DNA from 4 places in the Sulfitobacter sp. M39 genome. Region 2 is predicted to be linked to each of the others. Evidence: riboswitches for the same ligand, from Rfam matches in the RefSeq annotation. Region 2 holds a riboswitch; each other region holds the start of a gene.
The links. Region 2 has a riboswitch for cobalamin ahead of bluB (5,6-dimethylbenzimidazole synthase). Riboswitches for the same ligand answer to the same signal wherever they lie in the genome.

Region 1 (3,205 bases), 1.1 Mb from region 2:
TCTGCGATCACAACCAGTTGGCTGCGGCGCGGCATGTCCCCCCAAGGGCGGTCGAACTGGCTGCGCACGCGCTCGCCCACGGCCTGCACAAGCAGACGCATCGGTTTGTCCTGAACGGCGATATAGCCTTTGACGCGCAGGATTTTCTGCTCGCGCGCCAAGCGCAGAATGGCGGCCTCAAGCGTGGCGACATCGGCGACTTCGCCCATGTCGATCACCACGCTTTCAAAGTCGTCATGTTCGTGATCGTCATGCCCGTCGTGGTGGCTGGGGCGCGCGTCGATGTCATCTTCGGCGGCAGCTTCCAGACCCAGCACAACGCGGGGGTCGATCACGCCTTCGGTCATCGGAATGATCGGCAGCTTGCGCGGCGCATGCGCCTCGATCACCTTGCGCGCGGCCTCGACGCCCTCGGGGCCCGCCAGATCGGCCTTGGACAGCAGCACGATGTCGGCGCAGGCGATCTGGTCCTCAAAGACTTCGGACAGCGGCGTTTCGTGGTCCAGACTGTCATCGGCATCGCGCTGTGCGGCCACGGCCTCTAGATCGGGGGCGAACTGCCCGCTGACCACGGCTTCGGCATCGGCCAGGGTGATCACGCCATCCACGGTGATACGCGACCGGATCGCGGGCCAGTCAAACGCCTTGAGCAAGGGCTTTGGCAGCGCCAGCCCCGACGTCTCGATCAGGATGTGATCAGGCGTTTCAGGCAGGGCCATCAGCGCTTCGATCGTGGGGATAAAGTCATCGGCCACGGTGCAGCAGATACAGCCGTTTGCCAGTTCGACGATGTTCTCGGCGGGGCAATTATCAATCGCGCAGGATTTCAGGATGTCGCCATCCACACCGGCGGTGCCGAATTCATTGACCAGCACGGCCAGACGCTTGGAGCCCGCGTTCTCCATCAGGTGACGGATAAAGGTGGTTTTGCCAGCGCCCAGAAAGCCGGTGATCACGGTAACGGGGATTTTGGTAAGGTTGGTCATTCGGTAGGCTCCTGTGGGGGAATGCGGGCGATGGATTGTTTGCGGAAGACCACGGGGCGTTCGCGCCAGGGCACCACGCCATCAGATGTCTGGGCATAGGCAGAGACGCCATTCACGATATCGGACAAATGCGCGTCAGTGTCGAGATCGCCGTACACATAGGTCCAGCGCGACGGGCCACCCGACAGGACCATCGAACAGCCCCGAGAACAGGCCGACAGACATTCGGCACCGCGCAGCTGCACACCGTCGGGCAGATGCCCCGACAGCGCGTCAAACAGCTGTTGCCCGGGGCGCGGCGCGTCCTCGGCGGTGATCTGACCTGCGCGACAGGTGGTGCAGATGGTGACGGTGACCGGTTGATCCGTGGTGGTCATATCTTGCCTCATACGTCGATGGGCCAAGGGGGATCGCCAGCAGCGAACGACATGCGAACAGCGTTCTAGGCCAGTCGCGAAACACCCCGTTCGCCCGTTACAAACTATGCTGGCAGGTCTCCCGGCTTGCGGATCTAAGGCAGCTTGCCTTGCGAACCTTCACCTTCCCAGCCTTTGGGCCAGTGGTTGAAAGTTCTCTCCGGTCACGGTCGCGGGGGCGGCTGCGCTTGGCGCTGACCCAAGGCTGGATCAATGCGTATCGCGTTCCCTCTTCGCCTGTCTGGGACAGGAACCAACATACGCCCTGCATTGGTCATTTGCCCGCCCCTGTCAAGCGACGCCTGTCATAACGCAGGGGCCAAACCCGCTTTGCGCGGATTTTCCCGTTGGCGGCCAATGCGCAGCGTCACCCGCGGATGCTTGACGGGATCACCGCAGGCTGACACCAAGGGCTGCACAAAAAACACGAGGTCCCGCCATGCCCACCCGCGCCATCATGATCCAGGGCACCGGATCGAATGTGGGGAAATCCATGCTGGTGGCGGGCCTGTGCCGCGCGGCCACGCGTCGGGGGCTTTCGGTCGCGCCGTTCAAACCGCAGAACATGTCGAACAACGCCGCCGTCACCGAGGACGGCGGAGAGATCGGCCGCGCACAGGCCCTGCAAGCGATTGCCTGCGGGCGGTCCCTGTCGGTGCATATGAACCCCATCCTGCTGAAACCCGAAACCGACAGCGGGTCGCAGGTGATCGTGCAAGGGCAGCGCCACAGCACCCTGCAAGCGCGTGACTTCAGCAAGGCCCGGGCAGGGTTGATGGCCCCCGTGCTCGAAAGCTTCGGTATCCTCGGGCAAAGCGCCGACCTGATCATCGTCGAAGGCGCCGGCAGCCCGGCAGAGGTGAACCTGCGCCAGAACGACCTTGCCAATATGGGCTTTGCCCGCGCCGCAGGTGTACCCGTTGTATTGGCCGGAGACATCAACCGTGGCGGCGTCATCGCCCAGATCGTCGGCACCCAAGTGGTGATGGACCCGCAGGACGCGGCGATGATCACCGGCTTTCTAGTCAACAAGTTCCGCGGCGATGTGAGCCTTTTTGACGAAGGCTACCGCGAGATTGAACGCCGCACCGGCTGGACGGGGTTCGGCACATTGCCGTGGTTTGCCAATGCGCATTTGCTGCCTGCCGAAGACGCGGTGGACCTGTCGCGCGCCCCCTCCGACGGCGGGTTCCACATCGTCTGCCCCATGCTCTCGCGCATCTCGAACTTCGACGACCTCGACCCGCTGGCGGCGGAGGCTTCGGTGCGGCTGACCATGGTCCCCCCCGGCACGCCGCTGCCCGCGGACGCCGATCTTGTGATCCTGCCGGGCACGAAATCCACCCGCGGCGATCTGGCTTTTCTGCGCGCCCAAGGCTGGGACATCGACCTTTATGCTCATGTGCGGCGCGGCGGCGCGGTGCTGGGAATTTGCGGCGGCTACCAGATGCTGGGCCGGTTTATCGAGGATCCGCAGGGCTTCGAGGGGCCTGCAGGGCGCGAAGAGGGGCTGGGCTTGCTGGATGTCGAAACCCGCATGGCCCCGGACAAGACCCTGACCCGCGTCACCGCCGACCATGCCGCCACGGGCACGCAGATCGACGGCTATGAAATCCACATCGGGCAGACGGTGGGGGCCGATTGCGCCATGCCCTTTGCGCATATCAACGGCATCCCCGACGGGGCAGGGTCGCGCGATGGCAAGATCACCGGCACCTATCTGCACGGGCTCTTTACCAACGATAGTTTCCGCAGTGCCTGGTTGGCGCAACTGGGGCTGAGGGCAGGGCCGAGCTCCTACAG
Region 2 (3,205 bases):
CGGCGACGTTTCATCTGTCATTAGATGCTCTCCATTTTATGTATTTGCGACTAATCATAGCGCAACTCCGACAAAACGACCACCGCTGCGCGGGAATTAAGTAAATGAATATCATGGCTTAGCCCCCGGAAGCGGGCTTGACGCCCCGTTTGCGGGGCGCGGGCTATGCGTTTTTTCCGTGGTTTACCGCGAATCCCCTCTTTGGATTCGGGTGAAACACCGGGGCGGATCCGCGTGCCGCACTGCCCAAGCCCGTCTGAACGGAGGGGGCAACCGCACCGCGGGATAGCGCCCTATCCCAAAAGATATGCCGCCCTATCCGTCCATGGCTCCGACCCACCTGCTTGCGCAAATGAAAGCGCGGGCGTCTGCGGTCACCATGGTCCCATGACAAATTTTTTCATCATGGGGGATGATATGAAAGTTACTTGCACACTACCAATTATCGCAACCGCGGCACTTCTGGCCGCTACCACTGTCAGCGCCGAAGGGTTCAGCCTGTCCGGTGCGCGCTCTGCCATGCAAAGCGACATCTCGTTCAACGTTATGCAATCCGCAGGGCAGGGGCAGATCAAGCTGCGCCATAAGGTCCAGCCCAAAGCGCAGGTCCGGTCCAAGACCGTGAGCAGCCGCAGCCGGTCCTTCCAAGAGCTAAGCGGGGTCAGCACTGCCGCGGACCTCAAAAGCCTCATCGCTTGGGCCGAGGCGGGTCCGAAGGGCTATGACGCCGTGCAATACGGGGCCAAACGGCTGCCGCCACAGCGTCCGACACAAATGACCATCGGAGAGATCTACCGCTGGATCGACCGCACGCCGGGCCAACCGCATGCCATCGGTCGATACCAGTTCATTCCATCCACGCTGCGCAGTCTGGTGCGACAGGCGGGCCTGAGCAAGAATGACCGCTTTACCTCGGCGGTGCAGGACGGGCTGGCAGATATCCTTTTGGTCGATGCGGGGTTTAATGCGTTCAAGAAGGGCAAGATCAGCCGCCACCGCTTTATGGAAAACCTCGCACGTATCTGGGCCGGTTTCCCGACCTCTAACGGGCGGTCCTATTATCACGGCTATGCAGGCAACAAGGCTGTCATCTCGTGGAACGAGTTCGACGCCGTGATGAAGAAGATTTTCGCAACCAAACGCGGCTGATCCCCGCGTTAGGGCTTGTTCCGGGCGGACAGCCGTGGCCCAATGGCCGGGTCTGGTGTCCGCCTCGCGGAAGAATCGGGAAGCTGGTGAAACTCCGGCACGTGCCCAACGCTGTAATGGGGATGGTTTGCGCATAGGCCACTGGAATATTCCGGGAAGGCGCGCGGACCAAACGACCCTAAGTCAGAAGACCGGCCAGACAGTACAGCTTGCCCCGCATGGACAGCGGGATTGGCGCATAAACGTATTGTTGGGGACTGAACAATGCCGATACCCTCTGCGCTGGCACCCGCTGCGCCTTTTTCAGATGCTGAACGCGACGCCGTCTACAAGGCGATCTTTACCCGCCGCGATGTACGCGATCAGTTTTTACCCGATCCAGTGGCCGAGGATGTGTTACACCGCATACTAACCGCCGCGCATCACGCACCGTCCGTCGGGTTGTCACAGCCGTGGAACTTCATCGTCATCCGGGATCAGGCCGCACGCGATCAGGTCTGGCACGCCTTCAACCGCGCCAACGAGGAAGCCGCCCAGATGTTCGAGGGCGACCGCCAGACAACCTATAGGTCGCTAAAGCTCGAAGGCATCCGCAAGGCACCGGTCAATATCTGCGTGACCTGTGACCGCAGCCGTGGCGGCAAGGTCGTGCTGGGGCGCACCCATAATCAAAGCATGGATCTTTATAGCACGGTCTGCGCGATCCAGAACCTCTGGCTTGCCGCCCGCGCCGAGGGCATCGGGCTGGGCTGGGTCAGCGTGTTCCGCGATGCCGATCTGCGTGACCTGCTGAAGATCCCCGACCGGATAGAAATCGTCGGCTACCTGTGTTTGGGCCACGTGGACGAGCTTTACCAGACGCCCGAACTTGAGGTGAAAGGCTGGAGCAAACGGCTCCCCGTGGACGAGATGATCTTTGACGGCACGTGGCAGGGCGATCCTTAGGCGGTTCCTCGTCGTTCGCGACGTCACCTCCCGCAGTGCGGGTATTTTGTATCATCAGCGGAACCATGCCGGTTCCCTGACGTTGCCTTTGTGAAGCCGACGCATACCGCGTGCGGCACGCATAGAGGAGTTCTTCCAAATGGGCGGTATCATTTATCTCGTAGGTCTTGTGGTCGTGGTCATGGCGGTATTGTCGCTGATCGGTCTTGCGTAAACTAACGCCGGGGAGGCATTTACATGAACACGACACTCACTGAAAAAACTGCCGATGGATCCTATGTCGACTGGCCCGCAATTTTCGCGGGTACCGTTGTGGCTGTGGCAATCGGGCTCTTGCTGACCGCCTTCGGCGCGGCGCTTGGCTTGTCGTCGATCACGCTGGACGGAACCGACAATTCATCGACGCTTGAACTGGTGCTGACCGCGCTGTGGATGGTGATCACGCTGGTCGCGTCCTATCTGGCCGGTGGCTATATCGCGGGCCGCATGCGCCGCCGCGTCGAAAGCGCCACGGATGACGAAGTGACCGCACGTGACGGGATCAACGGTTTGGTTGTTTGGGGCCTCGGGTCTGTGATCACCGCCGTGATGCTATCAAGCGCGCTGAGCTTTGCAGCTAATACCGCGGGCAATGTTGCTGCGGGTGCAGGCAAAGCAGCTGGTACGGTCGTCGAGGCTGCGGGCTCTGCCGTTGGGGGTGCTGCCTCCGGTCTGGCCGATGCGGCGGGTGCTGCTATCCCGGATGAGGCCAAGAATGATCCGACAGATTACCTGTCGAACCAGCTTTTGCGCCCCAATCAGGTTGACCCGGTCACCGCCGATCCCGAGCAATTGGCAGAGCAGACCGCCAGCATCGTCGCGAATATCTACCGCACGGGTGAGGTGAGCGAGGAAGACCGGACCTATCTTGCCGGTGCTGTTGCCGCACGCACCGATCTGACCCAGGCTCAGGCGAAAGAGCGCGTGGACCAGATCGTGACCCAAGCGCAGGAAGCACGTCAGGAAGTCGAAGACGCTGTTGCCGCTGCCAAGGCCGAGGCTGAACAAGCTGCGGCAGAGGCGAAAGAAGCAGCGGTTGAGGCTGCGCAAACCGCGCGCAACGCCGGTATCC
Region 3 (3,205 bases), 1.1 Mb from region 2:
CAAGTCGGCATCCCCGTTCTGGGCGCGCTGCCACGTCAGGGGTCGGTCACGCTGCCGGAACGCCACTTGGGTCTGGTGCAAGCCGAGGAACAGCCCGAACTGATGAAGCTGCTGGATGCGGCAGGTGATTTCATCACACAGCATATCGATCTTGATCTGATCGTCTCTGCCGCTCAAGGGCGCAGTATTCCTGACGGGCCAGATGTCTTACCCCCGCCCCCCGGTCAACGGATCGCTTTGGCCAAGGATGCCGCGTTTTCGTTCATCTATCCGCATTTGCTGGACCACTGGATCGCTGCGGGTGCGCAGGTGTTACCCTTCTCGCCGCTGGCGGATGAGGCACCGGACGACAGCGCCGACATCTGCTGGCTGCCCGGCGGCTATCCCGAGCTGCATGCCGGACGCCTTGCCGCTGCCGCGCAGTTCCGCGACGGCCTGCAACAGTTCGCCACAACGCGCCCGGTGCATGGGGAATGCGGGGGTTATATGGCGATGGGAGCCGGTTTGGTCGACAAGGAAGGCGTGCGTCACCAGATGGCGGGGCTGCTGGGGCTGGAAACCAGCTATGAGAAGCGCAAGATGCATCTGGGCTACCGGCTTGCCACGTTGAACGAACCCGGCCCCGGCTATGACGCGGGCGCGCGGTTGCGCGGGCATGAATTCCACTATTCTACGATCCTGTCGCAACCAGACACGCCGCTGGCGCGGGTGGTCGATGCCAATGGGGCCGAAGTGCCCGAGACAGGCTCGCGGCGCGGCCATGCCACCGGCACCTTCTTTCACCTGATTGCGGGGGCGTCATGAGCGGTTTTGTCTCTTTCGTCTCGTCCGGTCCGGGTGATCCCGAGCTGCTGACCGTGAAGGCGGTAAAGCGGTTGCAAGAGGCCGAAGTCGTGCTGTTCGACGATCTGTCGGCGGGTCCGATCCTTGAACACGTCTCGCCCGAGGCCGATCTGATCGGGGTAGGCAAACGCGCGGGACGGCTGTCTCCGAAGCAGGATCACGTGAGCCGCCTGCTGGTCGAACACGCCTTGACCGGCGCGCGGGTGGTGCGGCTCAAAAGCGGGGACGCGGGCGTGTTTGGCCGGCTTGAAGAAGAGCTGACCGCGCTGAAAGCGGCAGGCGTCGCTTTCGAGATCATCCCCGGTGTGACGGCGGCGTCTTCGGCGGCGGCGGCGGCGATGATCCCGCTGACACGGCGGCTGACCGCGCGGCGGGTGCAGTTTATCACCGGTCATGGCGAATCGGGGGCTTTGCCCGAAGATCTGAACATGGCGGCGCTGGCCGACCCAACGGCGACCACGGTCGTCTATATGGGGCGGCGCACCTTCGCCAGTTTCGCCGCGCGGCTGATCGAGGCGGGCTTGCCCCCTTCGACCCCTGCCCTGCTGGCAGAGGCGGTATCGACCCCCGATCAAAAGCTGAGCCGCCACACCGTGGAAAGCCTTGCCCATCTGCCGCTGGATCCCGCAACGTCAGCGCCAGCGCTGATCCTTTACGGGCCGTTGACCGAATAGATGACTTGACAAAACCAGCCCGAAAATGACCACCTATTCCGGACGGTTCCCCGTGCGCCTTCAGGCAATCGGGGTGAAAAGGGAATACGGTGCGGTGCCAAAGCAAAGGTGCCTAATCCGGAACTGCCCCCGCACCTGTAAGTGAAGAGCAACCCGCATTGCCACTGGGCCACATCGCCTGGGAAGGCGCGGCACGCATGGACGCACAAAGTCAGGAGACCTGCCGTCATGGGGATGATCCCCGATCCAATTGGCGGCCCCCCGGGGCGGCTTTCACATCATGCCGTCGGGGAAGACGGCAAGGAGACCTGAACATGCATATCGAACCCGAAGTCGTGACCGGCGCGAAGCTGGTCCTGTCCTATGGCACCGCCGCCGGTGCTGCGGCCTACACCGCGAAAACCGCGATGGACTCTGTCCGTGAAAAAGGCGTCGTGCCTTTTGCGGGCGGGGCTGTGGTGGCCACCGCGCTGACCTTTGTCTTTTTTCAGGTCTTCCCGCATTTCCCCGTGGGCGTGAGCGAAGTGCACCTGATCCTCGGCTCGACCCTGTTCCTGCTGTTCGGCGTGGCCCCTGCGGCTGCCGGTCTGGCGCTTGGTCTGCTGGCGCAGGGCATGTTCTTTGCCCCCATCGACCTGCCGCAATACACGATGAACGTCACCACGCTGCTGGTGCCCTTGTTCATGGTCTCGGCGCTGGCCAAACGCATCATCGCGCCCAACACCGCCTATGTTGATCTGACCTATGTTCAAGCGCTCAAGCTGTCGACCGCGTTTCAGGCGGGCGTTGTGGGCTGGGTGGCGTTCTGGGCCATCTACGGTCAGGGCTTTGCCGCCAGCAACATCGCCGCTGTGGCCAGCTTTGGCGGGGCCTATATGATGGTCATCCTGATCGAGCCGCTGGTGGATCTGGCCGTGCTCGCCGCCGCGAAAACCCTGCGCGATTTCGCGGGCAGCGCGCTGTTCACCAAGCGTCTGACACAGACTGCCGCTGAATAATCCAAGACCCGACGCGGCCCCCTACTCTACGGGCCGCGTTACCCCCTGCCGGAGCCTCAAGATGTTTACGCTTTCACTGATCGGCATCGGGTCCGGCAATCCCAAACACCTGACATTACAAGCCATCGACGCGCTGAATGCCTGCGATGTGATCCTGATTCCGTCCAAGGGCGCGGGCAAGGATGATCTGGCTGGCCTGCGGCACGAGATTTGCACCCAAGTGCTGCGGTCGGACGGGCCTGATATTCACGAATTCACCCTGCCCAAACGCGACGCCGCCAACCCTGATTATCACGCGGGCGTCCACGATTGGCACGATGCCATTGCGCAGGTCTGGCTGGCCGAGATGCAGCGCACCCTGCCCCAAGGCGGCCGTGTCGGTTTCCTCGTCTGGGGGGATCCGTCGCTGTATGACAGCACCCTGCGCATTGCGGAGCGGTTGCAAAAGGTCGTCACACTCACCGTCGATGTCGTGCCGGGGATTACCTCTCTTCAGGTACTGACGGCGGGCCATGCGATCCCGCTGAACACCATCGGCAATCCCGTCACGATCACCACCGGACGGCAGCTGCGCGATCATGGCTGGCCGCAGGGTGTGGATACGATTGCCGTCATGCTGGACGGCACCTGCGCCTTCGAGGTGTTGCGGCAGCACGGCGACGTGCACATCTGGTGGACCGCCTACGCCGG
Region 4 (3,205 bases), 450 kb from region 2:
CACGGGCCTGTTCGGCATTGGCCGATTTCGTGATCATCAGCGCGGTCAGGGCGTTGAACATCTGGCTGCCCGCAATACCGGCCAGCACGATCACCCCCGCGGCCCGTAGGCCCACACCGCCGCCCGCCGCCTGCGCCAGCAAGGCGACAAAGGCAAAGGCCACCAGCGCCCCGCTGAACGCACCGATAGACAGCGAGATTGCACCACCCCCCAGCCCGAGGATGGTCACCGCCACAGCACCCGTGGACGCCCCCGCAGAGATCCCCAGCAGATAGGGATCCGCCAGCGCATTGCGCAGCAGTGCTTGCAGCACGACGCCCGACAGCGCCAGACCGGCGCCACAGCACATTGCCACCACGGCCCGCGCCATGCGGTAGTTCCACACGATGCCCTCGTCGATCTTGTCGACCGCATAGCCCGCGTTCAGCGCCTTGTTGGCCAGCACCTTCAGCACCACCAGCGGCGGGATAGAGACCTCGCCGATGGCCGCACCAAACAGCAGTGCGGCCAGCAGCACCGGCGGGATGATCACCCACCAGTGCCACTGCGGCCTGCGCATCACAGAGCGGTCGATTGCGGTCATTCGGCCAGATCGAAACCGGACAGCGCGTCAGCCATCGTTTCCAGCGCATAGATCGCACGTACGGTCGGGTCCATCGCATGGGCATCCATGGTGATGATGCGGCCCTCTTTCACCGCGGTCATCTCGCGGGCGACGGGGTCGTTCATCAGGAAGGCGCGCTTTTTCTCGATGTCATCCGCAGGGAAGCGGCGACGGTCCATTTTGGCGAGCACGATGAACGTCGGGTCGGATTTCGCCAGAGTCTCCCATCCGACCAGCGGCCATTCCTCGGCCGAGGTCACGACGTTTTCAACGCCAAGCTTGTCCATCATATAGGCGGGCACACCCTGTTGACCTGCCACATAAGGGTCCGCCGCCATCTCGGACGACGAGAACCAGAACAACGCTGATGTACCCTGAGGCAGGTTCAGCGATTTGGCCTTGGCCACGGCCTTTGCTTCGCGCGATTGCAGGTCTTGCAGCAGGGCGGCACCGGCATCTTGCGCGTTGTAGATCCGGGCAAGTTCCTCGATGCTGGTATACAGCTGCTGGGTCGTGAACAGTTCAGATCGTGTGCCGTCCGCGCCGACAGAGTTATCCTTGGCCGCGCAATCGGTGGGCATCACATAGGTCGGCACGCCCACCTCGTGAAAGCTGTCGCGGGTGCCGACCATACCTTCGGGGCCGACGTGCCATTCATACATCACGGTGACCAGATCGGGGCGTTTACCCAACACGCTTTCAAAGCTGGGATCGTTATCCGCCAGCCGTTCAATCGCATCGTTGGTGTCTTTGAACTCTGGCAAAACAGGGCTGAACCAGACAGAGGTTCCCGCGATCCGGTCCTGCTGACCCAGCAGATACAGGATCTCTGTCGTGGATTGCCCGATGGTCACGGTGGTCTGGGGGGCCGCGTCAAAGCTAAGCGTGTGGCCGCAGTTATCGATGGTCAGCGGATAGTCTGTCTCTGCGCCAAGCGCGGTGCTGCCCGCAAGGCTCGCAATCAGAGTCAGGCTGGAAAAAAATGGTTTCATATCAAGGGCTCCGGTTGGTCCGATGCCGGGGTCTTTGAATAGAAAGACAAGGGGCTAGCCAAACGGCGCGCGGGCGCATTTTGGTCTGCGCGTGTGGTAAGATCCGGTCCCATCATCATCCTCTCCCGAGCAACCCCGCCCGGTGTTTCAGGTTCAGTGTCGGCAGGTCTCCTGACTGACGGATCGCGGCTGTCCCCGCCTTCCCGGACCTTGAGGCCCAGTGGCATGATGGAGGTAGCTCACCGTCTACAGTTGCGGGGGCAGTTCCGGTTCATCCAGACCAAAGCGCGGATGGCGAATTCCCTATTATTTCCCGAAGGAAACCGACCCGGTTTCGATGACAGTTGTCCGCCCACCCGTCAAGTTGCGTTTTTGGGGGCACCATCGTGTGACAAAGGCAAATGACGCAGGTTACAGTTCCGCAGAACGCGCTAGAGGCATGAACAACAAACGGATGGAAAACCAAGTGGCAGCCCGTAGGGGAGTCGAACCCCTCTTTTCAGGTTGAAAACCTGACGTCCTAACCGATAGACGAACGGGCCACTTAACTTGTGAGCGCTTCTTTAGGCAAAGCCATCGGCGGGCGCAAGTGGAAGCAGCGTGAGAAAGGGGGGAAATACGGCAAAAAATTCACGGGGTTTGATACCACATTCCTAAGTGCCATTGATGCGGGGCGCTTGACTGTCCGCTTGCTACGGCGTGCGCCGTGCCAGTCCAAACCGGCCCCGAACAGCGAACGAAACGCATCTCGCCCACATTCACAGCGTAGTATGTTGGGATGTCAGGGAAAGGCACAAGTGGCAGCCCGTAGGGGAGTCGAACCCCTCTTTTCAGGTTGAAAACCTGACGTCCTAACCGATAGACGAACGGGCCACTTAGCTTGTGAGCGCTTCTCTAAGGAATGCGGCGCAGGCGCGCAAGCAGAAATCGAAAGAAAATGAAAAATTTTTACGCAGGTGCCGCATCTTCCAGACGCAGCTGCACGGACTGTCGGCCGCGCCAGGTATTGATGTCCAGACGACCGGCCAGATGGAACCGTGCACCACCGTGGTTTTCCAGTGCCGGGCCAAGCGGGCCGTCAAATGCGCCAAAGGCGATGGCGTCCATTTTGGTGTTGTTGCCGTCGCCAAAACTGATCTTGAGGTGGCTTTCACCCACCCGCTTGGCAAAGCGGATCTGCATGTCGGCAAAGGCATATCGCGGGGCAGGGGCACCGGCCCCAAAGGGGCCTGCCTGCTCCACCTGCTGCGCCAGTTCCACCGTCGCGGCGGCGGGCATCAACATGCCGTCCAGCTTCAGGTCTGCCGCGCCGGCCAGATGCGCGCCCTGCTTGGCCAAGAGCTCTGACAGCCGCGCCATCGCTTCCTCCAGCTTGTCTTCGGCAACGGTCAGACCGGCGGCCATCTTATGCCCGCCGCCCTTGATCAGCAGCCCCTCCGCCGCCAGCCGCTGGATAGGCGCGCCCAGATCGATCCCCGAGACCGATCGGCCGGAGCCTTTGCCGATGCCATCCTCGAACCCGATCACGATCGACGGCCGGTTCGACGCCTCTTTAAGCCGCGAGGCGACGATGCCCACCACGCCCGGGTGCCAGCCCGCGCCCGAGGCC

Region 1: another riboswitch for cobalamin. It lies ahead of GLP43_RS00365 (DUF1636 family protein); the one in region 2 lies ahead of bluB (5,6-dimethylbenzimidazole synthase).
Region 3: another riboswitch for cobalamin. It lies ahead of GLP43_RS00430 (energy-coupling factor ABC transporter permease); the one in region 2 lies ahead of bluB (5,6-dimethylbenzimidazole synthase).
Region 4: another riboswitch for cobalamin. It lies ahead of GLP43_RS07600 (ABC transporter substrate-binding protein); the one in region 2 lies ahead of bluB (5,6-dimethylbenzimidazole synthase).

The regions. Positions count from the first base shown of each region.
Region 1 covers NZ_WMDZ01000001.1:64,613-67,817, reverse strand. The annotation lists gene cobW (cobalamin biosynthesis protein CobW) at 1-986, opposite strand, end outside; gene GLP43_RS00365 (DUF1636 family protein) at 983-1,363, opposite strand; cobalamin riboswitch at 1,458-1,675, opposite strand; gene GLP43_RS00360 (cobyric acid synthase) at 1,842-3,205, shown strand, end outside.
Region 2 covers NZ_WMDZ01000001.1:1,128,838-1,132,042, forward strand. The annotation lists gene GLP43_RS05510 (BCCT family transporter) at 1-21, opposite strand, end outside; gene GLP43_RS05515 (hypothetical protein) at 388-1,149, shown strand; cobalamin riboswitch at 1,186-1,363, shown strand; gene bluB (5,6-dimethylbenzimidazole synthase) at 1,414-2,094, shown strand; gene GLP43_RS05525 (hypothetical protein) at 2,332-3,205, shown strand, end outside.
Region 3 covers NZ_WMDZ01000001.1:77,932-81,136, forward strand. The annotation lists gene GLP43_RS00420 (cobyrinate a,c-diamide synthase) at 1-804, shown strand, start outside; gene cobA (uroporphyrinogen-III C-methyltransferase) at 801-1,517, shown strand; cobalamin riboswitch at 1,546-1,759, shown strand; gene GLP43_RS00430 (energy-coupling factor ABC transporter permease) at 1,832-2,515, shown strand; gene cobF (precorrin-6A synthase (deacetylating)) at 2,577-3,205, shown strand, end outside.
Region 4 covers NZ_WMDZ01000001.1:1,580,431-1,583,635, forward strand. The annotation lists gene GLP43_RS07595 (FecCD family ABC transporter permease) at 1-559, opposite strand, end outside; gene GLP43_RS07600 (ABC transporter substrate-binding protein) at 580-1,596, opposite strand; cobalamin riboswitch at 1,741-1,939, opposite strand; tRNA gene GLP43_RS07605 (tRNA-Glu) at 2,064-2,138, opposite strand; tRNA gene GLP43_RS07610 (tRNA-Glu) at 2,395-2,469, opposite strand; gene recJ (single-stranded-DNA-specific exonuclease RecJ) at 2,545-3,205, opposite strand, start outside.